DNA from 3 places in the Streptomyces sp. Qhu-G9 genome. Region 1 is predicted to be linked to each of the others. Evidence: riboswitches for the same ligand, from Rfam matches in the RefSeq annotation. Region 1 holds a riboswitch; each other region holds the start of a gene.
The links. Region 1 has a riboswitch for cobalamin ahead of O1Q96_RS15595 (ABC transporter substrate-binding protein). Riboswitches for the same ligand answer to the same signal wherever they lie in the genome.
Positions count from the first base shown of each region.

Region 1 (7,141 bases):
GCAGCGGGCCCGCTCCGGCGCGCGCGATCACGCCGGGGCCCCGCGGCCGATGTCACGGGTGAGCTCCAGCCCGAGGAGCCGGTCCGCGTAGGCGTACGTCTCGAAGCGGGCCCCGTCGGGAACCGTCCCCGACGTCTCCACCTTCCGCAGGACACCGAGTACGGCGGGCACGTCCAGGTCGTCCTCCCAGGCGGCGCGCAGCTGTTCCCGTACGGGATCGGGGATGGGCCCGGAGGGCCGGGTGGCCCAGGTGGCGACGGCGTCCCGCCAGCGTCTCAGGTTCTCCTGCGCGGCCGCGAGGTCCGCGGCGCCGATGCGCAGGGTCTCGCCGCGGGGGTGTGCGAGCAGGGCGAGGCGCAGCGCCGAGGCGCTCTCCTCGTCGTGCGCCGCACCCTGCTCGACCTCTGCCCCGGCGACCTCGACGCGCAGACCGCCCGCCGCCTCACCGGCCACCGGTTCCCCGGCCACCGACTCGCCGTTCTCCCGCTCGCCGTTCTCCCGCTCGCCGCCTTCCGGATCGTTGCCCTCCGGCCGGTCGGGCGGGCCGAGTACGCGCAGCACCTGGGCCTCGCCCAGACCGGAGCCACTGTCCCGTTCGTCCTCGAACGGACGGATGCCGAGCTCCGCGGCCCGGGCCCGGAGCTCCGCGCGCTCTTCCGTGCCGGTCAGGACGGTCCAGACGGGTGTTCCGCTGAGCTCCAGGGCCCGTACGAGCACGTCGGCGATCAGGAGCACCCGCAGGCCGGTGGTGTCGGGGCGTGGCACATGGGCCTCGACGCGGGTCAGGCCCCGGCGGGCGGGGGCGGCGGTGACGGAGTCGCCGGTTCGGGCGTCGGTGATACGCAGCACGGGCTGAGCGTAGGCGCGTGAGGGGCCGCGCGCAGGGATGCCGACGTCGTGGCGGACACGCGTTCCCGCGTCATCGGGGCGCGGGCCGGCCCACGGTGCCCAAAAAACGCACGTGCGCCCGGCCGTCGGGGCCCTCGCGCGTGACCGCGGCCCGGACGCCGTACACCTCGGCGATGAGCTGCTCGGTGAGGACGTCGCCCGGGGTGCCGCCGGCCACCACGCGTCCCTCGCGCAGGACGAGGAGCTGGTCGCAGTACATCGCCGCGAGGTTGAGGTCGTGCAGGGCGACGACGCTGGTGACCGGGAGCGAGGTGACGAGGGTCAGGAGGTCGAGCTGGTGCTGGATGTCCAGGTGGTTGGTCGGTTCGTCGAGGAGCAGCTCGCGGGGCTCCTGGGCGAGCGCGCGGGCGATCTGCACGCGCTGGCGCTCGCCGCCGGAGAGGGTGTGCCAGGAGCGGTGGGCGAGGCCGGTGAGTCCGGTGCGGTCCAGGGCGTCCCGCACGGCTTCCTCGTCCGCCGGGGACGCGGGCGTCCAGGCACGGCGGTGCGGGGTGCGGCCGAGCCGTACGACGTCCAGCACACTCAACTCGACCTGGGTGTCGACCTGTTGCTCGACCACGGCGACCCGGCGCGCGATGTCCCTGCGGCTCAGGTCCGCGAGGGGGCTGCCGTCGAGCGTGACCACTCCCGACGCCGGGGCCAGGACGCCGGCGAGGAGGCGCAGGAGGGTGGATTTGCCTGAGCCGTTCGGCCCGAGGAGGCCGACGGTGGCACCCCTGGCGGGGGTGATGCTGACGCCGTCGAGAATGAGCCGGTTGTCGGCGGTGCGGCTCACGCGGTGGGCGTGCAGCCCTTCGTCCGGCGCGGCCTCCGTGGGTCCGGTGCTCCTGGTGGCCCCGGCGGTCCTGGCACTGTCCGTCGTCATCCCGTCCTCCGCGTCCGGTACAGCACCAGTACGAAGACCGGCACGCCGATCAGCGAGGTCACCACGCCCACCGGTACCTCCTGGGGGTCGAGGACGGTACGGGCCAGGGTGTCGACCCACACGAGGAAGACCGCTCCGGCCAGTGCGGTGACCGGCAGCAGCCTGGCGTGCCCGGAGCCCACCAACGCCCGTGCGGCGTGCGGCAGCACGAGCCCGACGAAGCCGATCGCGCCCGCCGAGCTGACCAGGGCGGCCGTCAGAAGCGCCGTGGCGCACAGCAGCACCAGACGGGTGCGGGCCACGGACACGCCGAGCGTCGCGGCGGCGTCCTGGCCGAAGGCGAACGCGTCGAGCGTGCGCGCGTGCCCGAGGCACACCAGCAGGGTGACCCCGAGCACCGCGCCGCAGACCCAGACGTCGGTCCAGCCGACTCCGCTCAGCGAGCCGAGCAGCCAGAACAGCACCCCGCGGGTGGTCTCGGCGTCGGCGGACGTCATCACGACGAACGAGGTGAGCGCGGAGAAGAGCTGCATCGCCGCGACACCGCTCAGCACCACGCGGTCCGTCGCACCGCCCAGGGTGTGGCTCAGCAGCAGGACGAGCCCGAACGAGAGCAGCGCGCCCAGGAACGCGCCCGCGGAGACGGAGACCAGGCCTCCGCCGACTCCGAGCACGACCACGACGACGGCGCCGGTCGAGGCGCCCGAGGACACCCCGAGGACGAACGGGTCGGCGAGCGGGTTGCGCAGCAGGGACTGCATCACCGCGCCGCACACGGCGAGTCCCGCTCCGCACACGGCCGCCAGGAGCGTGCGCGGCAGACGCAGCTCCCAGACGATGCCGTCGCGGACGGGGCTCAGTTCCGTGGCTCCGAACCCCAGATGGGCCGCAACGGCGGACCACACGTCGCCGACGCGGATGTCCGCCGGGCCGATGGTGATCGCCACGGCGACGGACACACAGAGCAGCGCGGCACCGGCCGCGACGAGCAGTAGCAGGCGCGGCCGCGTCACCCGGCGAGCCCGAACTCCCGCAGGGCGGAGGCGACCTGCTCGATGCCCCCGACCGTGCGGATGGTCGGGTTCAGGGCCTGCCCGCTGAGCAGGACGTACCGCTTCTTCCTGACGGCGGTCATGTTCTTGGTGACCGGGTCGGACTCCAGGAACTCGATCTTCTTCTTCGCGGACTCGGCGGTCTGCGACCTGCGCGTGAGGTCACCGATGACCAGGACGTCGGGGTCGCGGTCGGCGACCGTCTCCCAGTTGATCTGGGGCCACTCGTCGTGGGTGTCGTCGAAGACGTTCTTCGCGCCGACGGCCCGGGTGATGATGCCGGGCGCGCCGCAACAGCCCGCCATGTAGGGCGAGTCGGAGTTGGCGAACCAGTAGAGGAGGGTGACGTCGGACGCGTCGACCCCTGCGATGGCCTTCTTCACCCGCTGCCTGAGGTCGGCGACGAGCCGCTCGCCCCGCGCCTCCACGCCGAACACCTCGGCCAGGTCGCGCACTTCGCCGTAGACGGTGCCGATGTCGAGGGCCCGCTCACGGGCGCCGTCGCCGCCGGACGCGTTGTCCTTGCCCTCGCAGTCCGAGGGCGAGACGTAGGTGGGGACACCGAGCCTGTCGAACTGCTGCCGGGTGGCCACGCCTCCCTTGCCGAGCGTGGACACGAACGAGGCGGCGACGAAGTCGGGGTCGGCGTCCAGGACACGTTCGAAGGAGGGGTTGTTGTCGGCGATCCGCTCCACCTTCGCGTTGGCCTTCTCCAGGCCCTTCAGCACCGGATCGGTCCAGGTGGCGGTGCCGGCCATGCGGTCGGCGAGGCCGAGGGACAGCAGGATCTCGGTGGTGCCCTGGTTGAGGGAGACGGCCCGCCGTGGCGGTGAGCCGACGCGGACGGACGCACCGCAGTTGTCGAGGGTGACGGTGTCCCCGGAGTCCGCGCCGGACGGCGTTCCTTGCGAACCGCAACCGGTCAGCAGGAGGGCCCCGGACAGGACGAGGGCGGCAGGACGGGCAAGACGTGCGAAGGGCACGGAAGTTCCTCGGGCGTCGAGGGCTCGAACGCGGAGCCCGGTCGTACGGTGCTCCCCCGCCGTCAAGGGACCGCGGAGGCCGCCAGCAGGTCTTCGGACTCGGGTTCACCCGGACGAGGCGCCTTCCCGGACCGTCATACCGGTCCAGTGGCCGATGCCCCGCCCGTCACCCTCACCGCTGCGCGTCAGCTCCGGATTTCCACCGGATTCCCTGACCCACGTACATGGGTTCGACTGGCCTCGGCAAGCTATCACGGCGGCTTTCGCGGCCTCGCGGCGGTGCGAGAGGCCCGGATCCGGGGACGTTCTACGCCAGGCGCTCTGCCCACTCCCCCGCGGCCGGGCGGGCGTCGCCGCCCGGGCGGCGACGCCCGGCACCGGGAATCACCGCCCCGCGCCCGCTGTTGTCCGGCGCAGCAGCCCTCACCCGCACTCCCAGGAGGCCCACCGTGTACGGCGACCCGGCAACCGTCCGCAAGATCCTCACCGAGCTCGGCGACACCTGGGCGGTCGTCGGCCTGTCCTCGAACGAACGGCGTGCCGCGTACGGCGTCGCCGAAGTGCTCCAGCGCTACGGCAAGCGCGTCGTCCCGGTCCACCCGAAGGCCGAGACGGTCCACGGGGAGAAGGGGTACGCCTCGCTGGAGGAGATCCCCTTCGACGTCGACGTCGTCGATGTGTTCGTCAACAGCGACCTCGCCGTCGCCGTCGCCGACGAGGCCGTCACCATCGGCGCCAAGGCCGTCTGGTACCAGCTCGGCGTGATCGACGAGGCCGCGTACGAGCGCACCCGCGCGGCCGGCCTCGACATGGTCATGGACCGCTGCCCGGCGATCGAGATCCCCCGCCTGGGCTGACCTGCCGGACGGCGGCCGCGCCTTCGCTCACCAGCCGCGCCGGGCGGGCGCCCCTGACTCGTACGTGCGCCGATCCGTGGCGGACGGGGCCTCGAACAGGGCCCCGGGGCGGGCGGGCCGCTCCGTACTCTGGGCCACGGTGCGACCGCGGGTCGTGGCCCGGTTCCGGTCGCTGTCCCCGAGGACGAGCATCGGGTCGAACATCACGACCACTCCCGCGAGCAGCAGGAAGAGGACCGGGCCGATGAGCATGGGCAGCAGGAGCGAGTACGCGGAACCGCCGTCCCCCGGCGTGCCGGTCGCCCCGTGCAGATGCACGCTGACGGCCGCCATGCCCGTGTAGTGCATGCCGGACACGGCCACACCCATGACGAGGCTCGCACCCAGGCTGGTCAGGAAGCCGCGGATCGCGACCGCGGCCCAGAGCGCGGCCGTGGCGGCGACGATGGCGATCACGACGGAGAGCGCCACGGTACCGACGTCGTACTGCAGGCGGCCGTTGAGGCGGATGGCCGCCATGCCTATGTAGTGCATGGCAGCGACTCCGAGGCCGGTGAAGGCGCCCGCGATGATCAGGGTCGTCGTGTTCCCGCCCCGGTATCCGACGGCGAACACGCCCAGAGCCACCACGGCGATCGCCACCGCGAGGCTGAGAATCGTCAGCCCCACGTCATACCTGATGCGGCTTTCCTCGACCTGGAAGCCGATCATCGCGATGAAGTGCATCGTCCAGATGCCGCAGCCGATCGACGCCGCCCCGAGCGCGAGCCAACCCGGTTTCCACGACCGGTCGTTACCCAGGGACCGGGTGACGCAGCGCAGCCCCAGAGCCGCTCCCAGACAAGCCATGACATAAGCCGTCAGTGGCGTGACCATCCCATAACTGAAACCGTCGACCGTACCTTGCATATGCCAACATCCCCCCGAAACACAACTGTTGCGTGGACAGATGTACGTGCCACGCCAGGGCGGGAGCAAGCGGTTTCGTTGAATTCGCAGCCAACTGCGTTCTCCAGCAGTCACTTCCGGTCACAAGTAGTCGCCTTTGAGTCGGAGTGAATCATTCTGGTGGCGCGGTCTCATCGTTGAGGCTTCGACGTCACCGTGAACTGCGCCCCGTCGGGATCGCGCAGCACCGCCTCCGTGACGGACACCTCGCTCTGGACCGTGCCCCCGTGGGCGAGCGCGGCACGCACACAGGCTTCGACGTCGGCGACCGTGAAGTGGATCTGCCAGTGGGGCCGGATCGTGGGGTCGGGAGCGGCCTCCACCGCTCCGGAGTGGATCCGGGCCACCACGTCGCCGTCGCTGCGCAGGACGACCTCGTCCCCGTCGTAGTGCACCTCGCAGCAGCCGGGCCGCGAGGTCGCCCACTCCAGCACCTCGCCGTAGAACATGGCGGCGTCGAAGGCGTTGCGTGTGTGCAGCCTCAGGAAGGCGGGGGCGGCCCGGCGCCAGGTCTCCCAGCCGGCCACCAGCTGCCCCTCCCAGACCCCGAAGACGGCCCCGTCGCGGTCCGCCAGCAGGGCGGCCCGGCCGGGCGGGAAGCCGATCGGCCCGACCGCTGTCGTACCGCCCCGTTCCTGCCCCCGGGCCACCGCCTCGTCGGCGTTGTCCACGGCAAAGTAGGGGGTCCAGGCGACAGCCATCTGCCACATCGAGGCCACGGCGGCGATACCCGCGACCGGCACCCCGTCCGCGTACGCGACCCGGAACCTGTCCATCAGAGCGGTCGTCCGGAACCGCCAGCCCAGCACCGCCCGGTAGAAGCCCTCGGCGGCCTGCTGGTCGCGGGCCGTCAGGCTGACCCAGCAGGGGGCGCCCACCACCGAGTGGCTGGAGACGACGTCGCTTCGGAGTGTTGCGTCGCGGTTCATGGCAGTACCGTTCCTGAATCGTGCCGAGGGGCGTACGGGGACGTCCGACAGCGTCGGAAGCACCCGCGGGGCCGGGGTTCCGCCTCTCTCAGCATCCCCCGCATCGGCCTCCCGCGCCCGGAGGCAGGCTGCGGCTCATGCCCCGAGTACCCGGGGTCCGAGCCCGAAACAGACCAGGGGCCGCGGCCGCTCAGTCGTGCGCCGGCCGGTCACTCAGCCGGTGGTCGGCCAGATTCAGCGCCTCGTCCACGACCCGGCGCAGATGGCCGTCCCGCAGCGAATAGATCACCCGGCGGCCGTCCTTGCGCGTGTTGACGAGACCCGCGAGCCGCAGCCGGGCCAGGTGCTGAGAAACGGCGGGACGGGCGGCGCCGCACCGCTCCGTCAGCGTCGTGACGTCCGCCTCGTCCTCGGCGAGGGCGTGCAGCAGGACGAGCCGGGTGCGGTCCCCCAGCAGGGCCAGGAGCTCGGCGGCGAGGGCGAACTGTTCCTCGCCCGGCGTACGCGGATGCTCATCGTGTGCAGGTGACAGGTGCATGCGTGCGCTCATACGCACATAATGGCTTCGTGGACCTCACCCAGTCCACCGAACACTCCG
Region 1 covers NZ_CP114283.1:3,126,580-3,133,720, reverse strand. Annotated here, with positions in the region: gene O1Q96_RS15615 (SixA phosphatase family protein) at 1-31, opposite strand, end outside; gene O1Q96_RS15610 (hypothetical protein) at 28-849, opposite strand; gene O1Q96_RS15605 (ABC transporter ATP-binding protein) at 920-1,774, opposite strand; gene O1Q96_RS15600 (FecCD family ABC transporter permease) at 1,771-2,787, opposite strand; gene O1Q96_RS15595 (ABC transporter substrate-binding protein) at 2,784-3,809, opposite strand; cobalamin riboswitch at 3,874-4,063, opposite strand; gene O1Q96_RS15590 (CoA-binding protein) at 4,259-4,666, shown strand; gene O1Q96_RS15585 (MHYT domain-containing protein) at 4,694-5,575, opposite strand; gene O1Q96_RS15580 (VOC family protein) at 5,746-6,543, opposite strand; gene O1Q96_RS15575 (ArsR/SmtB family transcription factor) at 6,734-7,093, opposite strand.

Region 2 (7,141 bases), 720 kb from region 1:
TCCCTGATCTGCACGTCCTTGATCTCGCACAGATAGCCGTCGATGTGCATGACGAACTCGTCGAAGGCGTCGTCGTCGGGCTGGTCGTCCACATGCAGGTCGTGGTGCAGCTCGGCCGCTTTGACCAGCGTCCAGATCTGGGCCCGCACGGCCGGTGCCTTCGTCGGGTCCAGGTCGGACACGAGCGCGTACTCGTCGAGGAGCTGCTCCAGCTTCGCGAGGTCGCCGTAGGTGTCCGCGCGGGCCATCGGCGGGACGAGGTGGTCGACGACCGTGGCGTGCCCGCGGCGCTTGGCCTGGGTGCCCTCGCCGGGGTCGTTGACGATGAACGGGTAGACGAGCGGGAGTTCACCGAGGACGGCGTCCGGCGCGCAGCCCGCGCCGAGCCCGAGCCCCTTGCCCGGCAGCCATTCCATCGTGCCGTGCTTGCCCATGTGCACGACGGCGTCCGCGCCGAAGCTGTTCTCCAGCCAGCGGTAGGCCGCCATGTAGTGGTGCGAGGGTGGCATGTCCGGGTCGTGGTAGATCGCGATCGGGTTCTCGCCGAAACCGCGCGGCGGCTGGATCATCACGACGACGTTCCCGAACTGCAGGGACGCCAGCACGATGTCGTCGCCGTCCACGTACAGGCCGCCCGGCGGCTCGCCCCACGCCTCCAGCATCCCCTCGCGCAGCCCTGGGTCGAGCTTGTCGAACCACGCCCGGTAGTCCGCGAGCGGCACCCGCGCGGGGGCGGCGGCGAGCTGCTCCTCGGTGAGCCATTCGACGTCGTGGCCACCGGCGTTGATGAGCCGGTGGATCAACTCGTCGCCGTTGTCCGGGTATTCGGTGAGGGCGTACCCGGCGTCCCGCAGCGCGTCGAGGACCCGTACCGCCGACGCGGGGGTGTCGAGCCCGACCGCGTTGCCGACCCGGGAGTGCTTGGTCGGATAGGCCGTGAAGACGAGCGCGAGCTTCTTGTCCGCGTTGGGCTTGTGCTTCAACCGGGCGTGGCGCACGGCGATTCCGGCGACCCGCGCGGCCCGCTCGGGGTCGGCGACGTACACCGGCACCTCGTCCGGGCCCTGTTCCTTGAACGAGAACGGGACCGTGATGAGGCGACCGTCGAACTCCGGGATCGCGACCTGCATCGCCGCGTCCATGGGGGACAGCGCCGCGTCGGACGCCTCCCAGGCCGACCGGGAGGAGGTCAGACAGAGCCCTTGCAGGACGGGGACGTCGAGGTCGGCGAGCGCGCCGATGTCCCAGGCCTCCTCGTCACCGCCCGCGGACGCCTTCGAGGCGTGCGTGCCGCCTGCGGCGAGGACCGTGGCGACCAGCGTGTCGGCCTTGCCGAGCATCTCGTACAGCTCCGCGTCGGCGCCGCGCAGCGAACCGCAGTACACGGCAAGCGCGTTGGCGCCCCGGGCCTCGATCGCGTCGCACAGCGTGTCCACGAAGGCCGTGTTGCCGCTCAGGTGGTGGGCCCGGTAGAAGAGCACGCCCACGGTCGGACGGCCCTCGACGTGCGTGCGCCCGCCGTGGACTCCGTACTCGGGCATCTTCCGCGGCTCCTCGAAGCCCTCGCCCGTCAACAGCACGGTGTCGGAGAGGAAGCGGGCCAGCTCGGCCAGGTTGTCCGGGCCGCCCTCGACGAGATAGCGCAGTGCCTCCGCGACGACACCCGCGGGCACGGACGACTCGGCCATCAGCTCCGCGTCGGGCACGCTCTCGCCGCCGAGCAGCACGGTCGGGACGCCGGACGCCCTGAGAGCGGCGAGCCCGTCCTCCCAGGCACGCTTGCCGCCCAGCAGCCGTACGACGGCGATGTCCGCGCCCTCGACCAGCGCGGGAAGCTCCTCCGCGACGTCCACGCGGGTCGGATTGCCGATCCGGTACGCGGCGCCGGAGGCACGCGCCGCCAGCAGATCCGTGTCGGCGGTCGACAACAACAACACTGTGCTCATGCGGGCGCTCCCGGTGGAATGAAGGGCAGTCCTGAAGGCGCGCCGGACTCGATGAGCCGCCACAGCGCGTCCGTGTCCGCGTGTTCCTCGATCAGATCGCCGAGCCGGTCCAGCTGCTCCTCGCGCAGCCTTGCGAACGACGTGTCGGCGGCCGGTACGAAGCGGCGCCCCGCGGCGGCGGCCACCTCCCGCAGGAAGGCACGGCGGAAACCGTCCGACTCCAGCGAGCCGTGCCAGTGCGTGCCCCAGACCTCGCCGACCCGGCAGCCGTCCAAGAAGGGTTCGCCACCGGTCACTTCGGCGACCCCGTGATGGATCTCGTACCCCTCGACGGGTTCGCCGAGGGCCTCGCCGACGGGACGGGCGAGGGTCTTCTCCCTCGCGAACCGCACGCGTACGGGGAGGAGTCCGAGCCCGTCCACCCGGCCGGCGCGCGACTCGACCTCGTCCTCGATGTGTTCGCCGAGGATCTGGAAGCCACCGCAGACACCGAGGACGGGTCGGCCCTGCGCGGCCCGTGTGGAGATGGCGTCCGCGAGACCGCGCTCCCGCAGCCACTCCAGGGCTTTGACCGTGCCCCGGGTGCCGGGTACGACGACCAGGTCGGCGTCCACCAGTTCCTCGGCCCGGTCCACGAACCGCACGACGACGCCCGGTTCGGCGGCGAGGGCGTCCAGGTCCGTGAAGTTGGACATCAGGGGGATCGCGCAGACGGCCACCCGGAGAATGTCCTCGCCGACCGGGGAGGAGACCTCGGACTCCCGGACCGAGCCCCGCAGGGAGACCCTCAGTCCGTCCTCCTCGTCGATACCGAGCCCGTGCCGGAAGGGCAGGACGCCGTACGCGCGCCGCCCGGTGAGCCCGTGCAGCATGTCGAGGCCGGGTTCGAGCAGCGAGACGTCCCCGCGGAACTTGTTGACGAGGAACCCGGCGACGAGCTCCTGGTCCTCGCGCGACAGCAGGGCCACCGTGCCGAAGAAGGAGGCGAAGACCCCTCCGCGGTCGATGTCGCCGACGACGAGCACGGGCAGCCGCGCGTTGCGTGCGATCCCCATGTTCACGATGTCCGTCCGCCGCAGGTTGATCTCGGCGGGACTGCCCGCCCCCTCACAGATCACCGCGTCATACGTGCCCCGCAACTCGGCCAGACAGTCCAGCACGGTCCCGAGCAACGCCTCCTGGCGCCCGCCGTGGTAGCCGCGCGCAGTCATCTCGCCCACGGGCTTGCCCATGAGGACGACCTGGCTGCTGCGGTCACTGCCCGGCTTGAGCAGCACGGGGTTCATCAGCGCGGTGGGCTCCACGCGGGCGGCCTGCGCCTGCATGGCCTGCGCCCGGCCGATCTCCGCGCCCTCCCGCGTGACGAACGAGTTCAGCGACATGTTCTGCGCCTTGAACGGCGCGACCTTCACGCCCTGCCGCACCAGCCACCGGCAGATCCCGGCGGTCACGACGCTCTTGCCCGCGTCGGACGTGGTGCCGGCGACGAGGAGTCCCCCGCTCATGTCGTACGCCCCTTCGTGAGAAGCCCCTTGGCGAGCAGCCGCCCCGCGACGCTCGCACCCAGCGCGAGCAGGCTCACGCGTCGCGAGAGCCGGACGGCCCGCTCGATGTCCGCGACCCGTACGGCCCGCCCGGGACCGTTGAGCACGGGCCGGTGTTCGACCCGCCCCTCGTACGAGAGTGTTCCGCCGAGCCGCACCCCCAACGCCCCCGCGAACGAGGCCTCGACGGGGCCGGCGTTGGGACTCGGATGCCGGCCGGCGTCCGCCCGCCAGGCGCGGACCGCTCCCCGCGGGTCGCCTCCGGCGACGGTCGCGAGGGCGGCCGTCAGCCGGGCTCCCGGCCATCCCGCCACGTCGTCGAGCCGCGCGGAGGCCCACCCGTAACGGCGGTGGCGGGCCGATCTGTGTCCGACCATGGCGTCCAGCGTGTTGACGGCCCGGAACCCGACCAGACCGGGCACGCCCGCCACGGCGCCCCACACCAGGGCGCCCACCACCGCGTCGGAGGTGTTCTCGGCGACCGACTCGACCACGGCACGGGCGATCCCGTCGGCGTCCAGCGCCTGCGGATCACGCCCGCACAGGTGCGGCAGCCGCTCGCGGGCCACGTCGACGTCCCCGGCGTCGAGCGCCCCGGCGACCGCGCGGGCCTCCCGGCCTAGTGAAGTCCCCCCGACGACGGCCCAGGTGGTGGCGGCGGTCAGTGCGACGGAGGCGGCACGGGAGGTACGTACGGAACGGTCGGCGGCCACGGCGAGGGCCACGGCGCCGCCCGCGCACACGGCGGTGTGCAGCGCACCCCACCCGCGGTGGTCACGCCACAGGACGCGCTCCACGGCGCCCGCGGCCCGGCCGAACGCGGCGACCGGATGCCCCCGGCGTGGATCGCCGAGCAGCAGGTCACCGAGGAGGCCGGCGGCGGCGCCGTACGCGAAGACGCGGTCGGCACGCATCGGTTCAGCCCGCCGTCACGCTAGGCGGAACCCTCGTACTGGGCACACTGGTCCACAACAGGCAGCCGCGCATGGCGATATGTCCTCACTCAGGGTGTCCACGCCCTGGTTCGACGAGACCGACGGCGAGAGTTCCTGGCTCCCGGGGGATGGATTCCCCGGTAACAGTGGCGGGACCGCGCCGGATTCGCACCGGCTTCCTCTTCTGCCGTCGTACATGGCTCCGGCAGTCCACCACGGCCCGAGAACACCCGTCAACTTGCTGTTGACCTGCGAAGGGAGAGTGTGCTGAGCCCCACACGCGGACGCGGGACGGCCCCGCCGACCAGGGGGTCGACGGGGCCGTCTCGTACGGAACGGACGTGCTGCGGGGTCAGGCGACGATCAGATAGATCCCGTACGACACGGCTGCCGTGCAGGCCGCGAAGCAGGCGTACGCGCCGGTGACCGCGAGGGTCGCGGAGTTGCCCTGGGCGGAGGCCGACTCCCGCTTGGAGAGGCCGACGATGCCGAGGGTGAAGAGGCCCACGAGGGCGACGGTGACGATGAGGCTGGTTCCGAACACGGAACCGAGGGCTGCCCAGTCGATCTTCATGCTGTCTCTTCCTTGGGGCTCAGACCACGGCCGACGGCGTGGACGGTGCCGACGGGCTCGCGGGCGTCTCGGCCGGAGCCGGGATGGTGGCTGTGAGGTCCTCGACCGTGCTGCCGAGCGGAGGCGGGGTGACGGCGGCGATGGCCGTGGTGACCACGCCGGAAGGGTCGTCGGTGTCGTTCACGTTGGTGTGGTCGACCACCTGGCGCCGGGAGACCAGCCAGATCGCGCCGCTGGAGGCGACCAGGAAGAGGGCGACGAGGCCCGTGCCCCAGTTCCCGAAGGAGGTCACGTACTCGGCGAGGGCGGCCACCAGGGCCGCGGCCGGCAGGGTCAGGCCCCAGGCGACGAACATCCGGGTGGCGGTGGACCAGCGGACCACCCCGCCCTTGCGGCCGAGGCCCGCGCCCATCACGGCACCGGAGACGGAGTGCGTGGTGGAGAGGGAGAAGCCGATGTGCGAGGAGGCCAGGATGACCGTGGCCGCACTGGTCTGGGCGGCGAAGCCCTGCTGGGGCTGGAGGTCGGTCAGGCCCTTGCCCATCGTGCGGATGATGCGCCAGCCGCCCAGGTAGGTACCGAGCGCGATGGCCACACCCGCGGAGAGGATGACCCAGACCGGCGGGTCGGAATCGGGAGCGAGGGCGCCACCGGCCACCAGGGCCAGGGTGATGATGCCCATGGTCTTCTGCGCGTCGTTGGTGCCGTGGGCGAGGGAGACGAGGCCCGCGGAGGCGATCTGGCCGGCGCGGTAGCCCTTCGCCGACGACTTCTCGCCCGTGTGCTTGCCGAGCCTGTACGTCAGCCGGGTCGCCAGGAGCGCGGCGAGACCCGCCACGATCGGAGCGGCGATGGCGGGGATCAGGACCTTGGTGACGAGCACGTCGCCGTGGACGGCGCCCATTCCGGCCGAGGCGACCGTGGCGCCGATGAGACCGCCCATGAGGGCGTGAGAGGAGCTGGACGGCAGTCCGACGAGCCAGGTCAGCAGATTCCAGAGGATCGCGCCGACGAGCGCAGCGAAGATCACCTCTGGCTGGATACCGGATTCGTCGACGAGGCCCTTGGAGATCGTGTTGGCGACCTCCACGGAGAGGAACGCACCGACGAGGTTCAGCACGGCGGAGATGGCCACCGCCGTCTTGGGCTTGAGAGCGCCGGTCGAGATGGTCGTCGCCATCGCGTTGGCAGTGTCGTGGAAACCGTTCGTGAAATCGAACACGAGAGCGGTGACGATCACGATTCCGAGGAGGAGCGTGATGTGTTCCATTTACCCAGGCTTCTGTTGGACGACAGTGGCATGGGGAACGTAGGCAACCTGGATGAACGGAAGATGAACTGAGTCCGGCGATGGGGTGACCCGATAGAGGTGCCGCCGTTCCGCTTGTGTCGGACCGGCGGCCAAGACCCTCGAACAGAGGCGGAACGGAGGGGTCCGCTACCCCCTTGCGAATCTCTTCAGCTGGGACGGTGACCCGTTGAAGAGATTCTGGTCACCCGGCAGGCTGCCGCTGTTGTCGTACTGCCAGAACGTCCAGAATTCCCAGCCCGCCGGCAGCGGCCCCGCGGACGCGCTGTAGCGGGCCAGCCACAGCGGATGGTCGGCGAAGGCGGGGCTGTCGCCCGTGCACGTCTTCCACCAGTCGCGGTTGGTGTAGATGACCGGCCGGCGGCCGGTCTGCCGCTTCACCTCGTCGCTGAAGGCCTTGATCCAGCCGACCATTCTGCCCTTGCTCAGGCCGTAGCACTTCTTCTCGCCGTACGGGTTGTACTCGATGTCCAGCGCGGGCGGCAGTGTCCAGCCGTCCGCCCGCCAGTCGCCCCCGTTGCGCAGGAAGTAGGCGGCCTGGGCCGTTCCCGACGACCTGTGCGGCAGTGCGAAGTGGTAGGCGCCGCGGACGATGCCCGCCTCGCGGGCGCCGTTGTACTGCCCGTCGAAGTACGGGTTGCGGTACGTGGTGGACTCGGTCGCCTTCACGTAGACGAACGCGGCGCCCTTGCTCTTCGCCGCCGGCCAGTTCACGTTCTTCTGGTGCGAGGACACGTCGTGTCCCCTGGGTCGGTCGGCGGCCGAGGCCGGCACCTCGGCGAGAGCCGTACCGCCGAGTGCCACCGTCGCCACGGAGGCCGCGACGAGGCGGG
Region 2 covers NZ_CP114283.1:2,404,894-2,412,034, forward strand. Annotated here, with positions in the region: gene cobN (cobaltochelatase subunit CobN) at 1-1,946, opposite strand, end outside; gene O1Q96_RS12335 (cobyric acid synthase) at 1,943-3,451, opposite strand; gene O1Q96_RS12340 (cobalamin biosynthesis protein) at 3,448-4,404, opposite strand; cobalamin riboswitch at 4,515-4,655, opposite strand; gene O1Q96_RS12345 (hypothetical protein) at 4,778-4,999, opposite strand; gene O1Q96_RS12350 (inorganic phosphate transporter) at 5,019-6,269, opposite strand; gene O1Q96_RS12355 (lysozyme) at 6,438-7,141, opposite strand, start outside.
Region 2: linked by a shared signal. The riboswitch ahead of O1Q96_RS12340 (cobalamin biosynthesis protein) and the one ahead of O1Q96_RS15595 (ABC transporter substrate-binding protein) in region 1 are both predicted to bind cobalamin.

Region 3 (7,141 bases), 2.9 Mb from region 1:
GGCCGTCGTCGATATGGAGGCCGGTCGCGAGGGCGCCGGGCGACTGGGCGTGTGCGGCGGCCGGGACGAGAGCGCCGAGGAGGACGAGCCCCAGGAGGGTGGCCAGCCCGGCCAGCAGGGCGCTGACGAGGTTCTTTCGTGTCGTGCTTCTTGCTCTTCTCACTGCGACTCCAGAAAGTGAGCGCCAAGAAACGTGAGTTTCGGGAAGTGGGAGCGCTCCCATAGAGTCATCTTGCCAGGAGCACGTCAAGACATCGCGCAGGCTCCGGCTCGTACCGGCCGTCGGGGCGGGCCCTCTGAGAGGGCCCGCCCCGACGCGCCAGGCGGCCCTCCCTCCGCCCAGTCCGGCGTACCGGCCGCGCGCGGCCCAGCCTTCATCAGACTTCCGGGGCTCCAGGGTCCTCGGGCGCTCCGATCGGGACGCCGGTGTCGAAGGGCACGGACGTGTGCTGGTGGGCGATCAGCCAGCGGTCGCCGGCCAGGCGGTAGCCGGTGGTCACCCTCGCCGTGGTGTCCAGCGGCTCACCGCTGATCAGCGTCGCGCGCATCCGCACGAGCGCGTGACTGAACGCGATGCTCTCGTCGACCCGGACACGGAAGTCGAGCACCTCGCGCTCCACCGGCCCCCGCAGCACCGAGAACCACACCTCCTCGGCCTTGCGAAGGGCCTCGACGCCGTGCTGCTCCAAGCCGCTGACGGGATGGAACACCTCGACGTCCGGCGCGTAGCAGGCCATCGCACGGTCGAAGTCCCGCTCGCGCCCGGCCGCGGTCAACTCCGCGTCGAGGCGGCGGATCTCCCCCTCGGCGTCCTCCTCCTCCCAGAACGCACGCACCTCCACGGCTCCCACGGCCGCCACCGGATGCTTCGCGGCCGCCTCGACGGCCTCTTCCAGGCTGTCGCACTCGAGAACGTCGAAACCGGCGACGTACTCCTTCGTCTCAGCGAACGGCCCGTCGCTGCGCAGCACTTCACCACCCCGTACACGTACGGTGACCGCGTCGGCCGGGGCCCGCAGCCGGTGGCCGTGCAGTCGCATGCCACGCCGCGTCAGGTCCGCCACCCATGGTTCGACAGGTGCCGTGCCGGAGGCGTCGGCGGTGTCGTCCCCGCAGACCAGCAGCATGTACTTCATGGTTCCTCCTGTGTTCATGAGACTCCCGCACCTCACCGATGCGTCCCACCGACGAATTGAGCGACACGGGATCGACATTCCCCCAGCATCACCTGCGGATCATGGGACACGCGAAGGAACCGGCAGTCCCGGCCACCCCGGAACTGTCGGCTCATGAGTGGAGCGGCCGAGCCGCCGCTCCGGCCCCGCCCGGGAATCGGCGTGCGCTCCGTCACCACCCTCGCGCCCCTGAGGGCCGCTTGTCACCACCCCTGTACGCGCACTACTGTCACCACGCCTTGGTGAACGGGAAATCCGGTGTGATGCCGGTGCGGCCCTCGCCACTGTGATCGGGAAGTCCGGCTCCGGCCCTCACGGGCAGCCACTGGGTCCTCGGACCCGGGAAGGCGGAGCACGGGCGGTGGTACCCGTCAGCCAGGAGACCGGCCAAGGCACGTCAACCATCCACGAGGTGCTGGAGAGGGTCTGCTGAGCCATGCACATTGCCGAGGGTTTCCTCCCACCGGCGCACGCGATCGCCTGGGGCGTCGCGTCCGCGCCCTTCGTCGTTCACGGAGCCCGGTCACTCACCCGTGAGGTCAAGGAGAACCCCGAGAGCACCCTGCTCCTCGGTGCCTCCGGAGCCTTCACGTTCGTCCTCTCCGCACTCAAACTGCCCTCGGTGACCGGGAGCTGCTCGCATCCCACCGGCACCGGGCTGGGTGCCATCCTCTTCCGGCCGCCGATCATGGCCGTGCTCGGCACCATCACCCTGCTCTTCCAGGCCCTGCTGCTCGCCCACGGCGGCCTGACGACACTCGGCGCGAACGTCTTCTCCATGGCGATCGTCGGGCCATGGGCCGGCTACGGCATCTACCGGCTGCTGCGGCGCTTCGACGTACCGCTGATGGTCGCGGTGTTCTTCGGCGCGTTCGTCGCCGACCTGTCCACCTACTGCGTGACCAGCGTGCAACTGGCGCTCGCGTTCCCCGACCCGAGCAGCGGCTTCCTGGGCGCACTCGGCAAGTTCGGCTCGATCTTCGCCGTCACCCAGATTCCGCTCGCGGTCAGCGAGGGCCTTCTCACCGTGCTCGTGATGCGGCTCCTGGTGCAGTCCAGCAAGGGCGAACTGACCCGGCTCGGCGTGCTCCTCACCAAGAAGCAGTCCAGGACCGAGACCGAGGCGGCGGCCCGATGAGCAGGAACACGAAGATCAACGCGCTGCTGCTCCTCGTCGTGGTCGCACTCGCCGTCCTGCCGCTGGCCCTCGGCCTCGGCGATCACAAGAAGGAGCCGTTCGCGGGCGCCGACGCAGAGGCGGAAACCGCGATCACGGAGATCGAACCCGACTACGAGCCCTGGTTCTCCCCTCTGTACGAGCCGCCGTCGGGCGAGATCGAATCAGCACTGTTCGCCCTCCAGGCCGCCCTGGGTGCCGGTGTCCTCGCCTACTACTTCGGTGTCCGCCGAGGCCGCCGCCAGGGCGAACTGCGCGCCCGGGCACAGCAGGACGGCCAGGACTCCACGCCTGTCACCGCCCCGGACGTCACCACCCCCGCGGAGGTCACCACTTCACCGGGCAGCACCACCGCAAAGGCCCACGAGAGCACACCCGGCAGCACAGGTGAGTCCTCGGTCGGACGGATCTGAGCGTTCATGCTGCCCATTGACGCGGCGGCGCACAGCAGCCGCTGGCGCCGCCGCCACCCGGTGGACAAGGCCGTCCTCGGACTGGGCCTGACCGTGCTCGCGATCTCCCTCCCGCCCTGGCCCGGCGCCGCGCTGGTCCTGCTGACGGCCCTCGCCGTGCTGCTGGGCCCGGCCGGCGTGCCCGCCCGCCGGCTGTGGCGCGCCTACCGGGTGCCACTGGGGTTCTGTGTGACCGGGGCCCTTCCCCTGCTCCTGCAGGTCGGCGGGCCCGACGGCTTCCTGACACCGGCCGGCGGCGGGCCCGTACGCGCCGGAGAACTGTTGCTGCGTACCTCCGCGGCCTCACTCGGCGTCCTGCTGTTCGCGTTCACGACCCCCCTGTCCGACCTGTTGCCGCGCCTGGTGAAGGCCGGGGTGCCCGCGCCGGTCGTCGACGTCGCCCTGGTGACGTACCGGATGAGCTTCCTGCTGCTCGACTCCGTACGGCGGATCCGGGACGCGCAGGCCGCACGGCTCGGGCACACCACACGGGCCGCCCAGTGGCGTTCGCTGGCGGGGCTCGGCGCCACCGCGTTCGTCCGGGCCTTCGACCGGGCGACACGGCTGCAGGCCGGGCTCGCCGGACGCGGTTACGACGGAACCCTGCGCGTCCTCGTTCCGGAGGCCCGCGTCTCCGCACGCTTCACGCTCGCCAGCGTCGCGCTGCTCACGGCCGTGGCCGCCCTCACCTTCGTACTGGAAAGGCCGCTGCGATGAGCGAGCCCGTGCTGGTCGCCCTGCGGGGCGCGTCCTACGCCTACGAGGACGGCCCGCCCGTGCTCAGCGACCTCGACTTCGAGGTGCGCGAGGGACGCGCGCTCGCCCTCCTCGGCCGCAACGGCAGCGGCAAGACCACCCTGATGCGACTGCTGAGCGGCGGACTGCGGCCGGACACAGGCCAGTTGGCTGTCGCGGACCAGCCGGTCCGGTACGACCGCAAGGGCCTGACCAGGCTGCGCACGACCGTCCAACTCGTGGTCCAGGATCCCGACGACCAACTGTTCGCCGCGTCCGTCGCCCAGGACGTGTCGTTCGGGCCGCTGAACCTCGGTCTGACCGCCCCCGAGGTACGGGCCCGGGTGGACGAGGCGCTCGCCGCGCTGGACATCAGCGCCCTGGCCGACCGGCCCACCCATCTGCTCTCCTACGGCCAGCGCAAACGGACCGCGATCGCGGGCGCCGTGGCGATGCGGCCGCGCGTCCTGATCCTCGACGAACCGACCGCCGGGCTCGACCCGGACGGCCAGGAACGGTTGCTCGCGGCCCTGGACGGGCTGCGCGAGAGCGGTACCACCGTGGTGATGGCGACGCACGACGTGGACCTCGCCCTGCGCTGGGCCGACGACGCCGCCCTCCTCACCCCGGCCGGAGTGTTCACCGGCCCGGCAGCCGGGACGCTGGCCCGCGCGGATCTCCTGGAGCAGGCGGGTCTGCGTCTGCCCTGGGGTGTCGCGGTCGCTCAACTCCTGCGGACGCAAGGCCTGTTGACCGACCTGTCACCCGGCCCGCGGACCGCGGAGGAACTGGCCGCCATGACCTCCCGACACTCCACTCCCCCGGTACCGGCTGACGGCTGACGGCTGACGGCTGACGGCTCATGTGCCGTCGGCCCGCACGCCGTTCGCTATCCGTCGGAAGACACCACCTTGGTCACCTTGCCGTGCGGGTCCGCCTGCACGTAGCCACCCTTGTTGTACTCGTCACTGAGGTAGGCGGACATGTAAGCCGCCGTACCGAACACCGTGCTGGGCGGTTTGACCAGCAGATAGCGGCTCGTGGCCTTGCCGACGTTCAGCTTCTTGTCCGCCTCGGCGAACAGCGCGGGAACCTTGTCCCAGTCGAAGTCGTCCAGACTCATCGGCTGGGCCCCGCCGGACAGTTGGTTCTTGATGATGCCCTTCTCCACACCGCGGTCGACGCGGTAGCTGTAGAGGTCGAAACTGGTCCGGCTGCCCTTGACCATCACCTCGGCGGAGACGTGGTCGGGGTAGACCGAGAAGGCCCCGAACCGGTCGCGGCCGGTGTCCTTCTCGATGGCCCGGATCGCGGAGCGAATCCCGTCGGGGGTCAGCAGGCCGGTGGTCTTCGTCCGTTCCGTCTGTTCCTTCGCTTCCGATTGCTTCGGCTGCTCCGGTTGTCTCGTCTGCCGGGACGTCCGGCTCGGGTCGATCGAGGAAGAACCGGCCGACGGCTTCCCCTTCGCGCCGTTCGAGGAGTCGTCCCCTGCGGAGGACGAGCCGCCGTTCCCCCAGCCGGGCAGCAGTGTCCACGCCAGTACGCCCACCAGGACCGTGCCCGCGGCGGACAGGGCGACCGTGGCACGGCGACCACGCCCCGCCGGGCCGACGGGTGTCGGCGCACCGGGCCCTGTCGGGTTCGGCACGGCCGGGCCCGACGGAACGTACGGCCGGGGCACGGCGTCCTGCGGTGTCGGCCGGTCCTGGTGCGCGGCGGACCCGTCGAGGCGGTGGAGCGGGGCGGCCGGGGCGGTGCCGGCGGCCGGTGGAGGGGTGAGCCGGTAGGACGTGGGATCCGTGCGGCTGTCCGCGACGGCCGCCAGCATCCGGTCGAGCGTCCCGGCGTCCGGGCGCGCCGCCGGGTCCCTCACCAGTACGCGCATCAGCACATCCGCCAGGGGTCCGGCCTTCTCCGGCGGCGGCACGTCCTCGTAGAGAACGGCCGCGAGGGTCGCCAGCGTCGTGCCCCGGCGCAGCGGATGACGGCCCTCCACCGCGGCGTACAGCATCATCGCCAGTGACCACAGGTCCGAAGCCGATCCGCCGTCGTTGCCCGCGACCCGCTCGGGGGCCATGTAGTCGGCGGTGCCGATGATCGACCCGGTGGCGGTGAGGGCCGTGGACTCGCGGATCGCCGCGATCCCGAAGTCCGTGAGCACGGGGCGGCCGTCGGGTCGCAACAGGACGTTGGCGGGCTTCACGTCCCGGTGCTGGATGCCGGCGTCGTGGGCGGCCCGTAGCGCCGCCAGTACCTCGCGCCCGAGCCGTGCCGTGTCCGCGGGGTCCATCGGGCCCCGGCCCAGCCGGTCGGCGAGCGACCCGCCGCTGACCAGTTCCATCACGATCCACGGATAGGTGCCCTCGCCGCCGTCGACGATGTGATGGATCGTCACGACGTTCGGGTGGTCGATCCTCGCCAGCGCCCGCGCCTCGCGCAGCACCCGCTCCCGCAGCATCCGCGCGCCGTCCGGGTCGTACTCGGCGAGGTCGACGTCCGGGGGCCGCACCTCCTTGACGGCCACGTGCCGGTGCAGGGCGAGGTCCGTGGCCCGCCAGACCGTGCCCATCCCGCCGCCGCCGAGCCGCGACTCCAGCCGGAACCGCCCGTCGATGACCCGTCTGCCGGAGTCCGCCTCACTCATGCGCGGGAGCCTAGAGGACAGGTCGGACAGGAGTTCCCCCGGGCGGACGGTCCGGGGAACAGCCTGCTCGGCCGGGGCGTGGCGCCTACGGAGTGTCCGCCGCCGTCGACCTGCCGAGGTAGGTGAGGGGTCCCGGGTCGGGCACCTGGATCTCGTGGAAGCCGAGTCGGTCGTAGAACGCCCGTGCGGCGGTGTTGGCGGTGACCATGCCGAGGTGGACTGCTGGAACGCCGCGGCTCTCCAGCGCGGCCAGGAAGGAGCGCATCAAGGCTCGTCCGAAGCCCCTCCGTTGCCATTCCGGCAGGAGATCGATGTGGAGGTGCGCCGGGTACGCGACGAGTTCGGGCAGAACCATCCGCTCGGGAGTGTGCAGGAGGTGGATCATCTCCTCGCTGGGTGTACGGGGCACTGTCGTCGGTTCGGGATAGCGGCGGGCGACGCGGGGTATCCAGGTCGCGCGGAAGTTCTTGACGAACTGCTCCGTGTCCGCGGTGCCGACGACGTAACCGACCGGCCCGCCCGATCCGTCGTCCAGGACGAAGGCGAGTTCCGGCTCCAGGTGGCAGTAGGGCGCGGCGAAGATGGACGGCATCAACTCCTCGTCGGGGTAGCGGTCGCGCGAGTCCCCTCCGTCGAGGGCGGTCCTCACGCAGACGGCGGCGACTCCGGCACGGTCGGCGAGCTGGTAGGGGCGGATTCTCGGCTGCGACAGCATGAGAAGCATCCTGGCGCCCATGGGAGCGCTCCCACAAGTCGGAAGGGATACCTTTTCCGCTTCTCCGGCCGGCTGCCTCGGGGGCAGAGCCTGGACGGGCCGTTCGGCCGTGCCGCCATTTATCACGTTTCGATAGAGGAACAGGTAATTTCCTCGCAACCAACACGGATGTTTCACGACATGGCTAGGCTCCGGTGCCTTGCAGGTATCCGGAGGGGGAATTTCTCATGCGTAAACACCCGG
Region 3 covers NZ_CP114283.1:6,073,697-6,080,837, forward strand. Annotated here, with positions in the region: gene O1Q96_RS29200 (cellulase family glycosylhydrolase) at 1-163, opposite strand, end outside; gene O1Q96_RS29205 (nuclear transport factor 2 family protein) at 378-1,154, opposite strand; cobalamin riboswitch at 1,399-1,581, shown strand; gene O1Q96_RS29210 (energy-coupling factor ABC transporter permease) at 1,612-2,313, shown strand; gene O1Q96_RS29215 (energy-coupling factor ABC transporter substrate-binding protein) at 2,310-2,765, shown strand; gene cbiQ (cobalt ECF transporter T component CbiQ) at 2,772-3,521, shown strand; gene O1Q96_RS29225 (energy-coupling factor ABC transporter ATP-binding protein) at 3,518-4,381, shown strand; gene O1Q96_RS29230 (serine/threonine-protein kinase) at 4,429-6,183, opposite strand; gene O1Q96_RS29235 (GNAT family N-acetyltransferase) at 6,269-6,898, opposite strand; gene O1Q96_RS29240 (lamin tail domain-containing protein) at 7,126-7,141, shown strand, end outside.
Region 3: linked by a shared signal. The riboswitch ahead of O1Q96_RS29210 (energy-coupling factor ABC transporter permease) and the one ahead of O1Q96_RS15595 (ABC transporter substrate-binding protein) in region 1 are both predicted to bind cobalamin.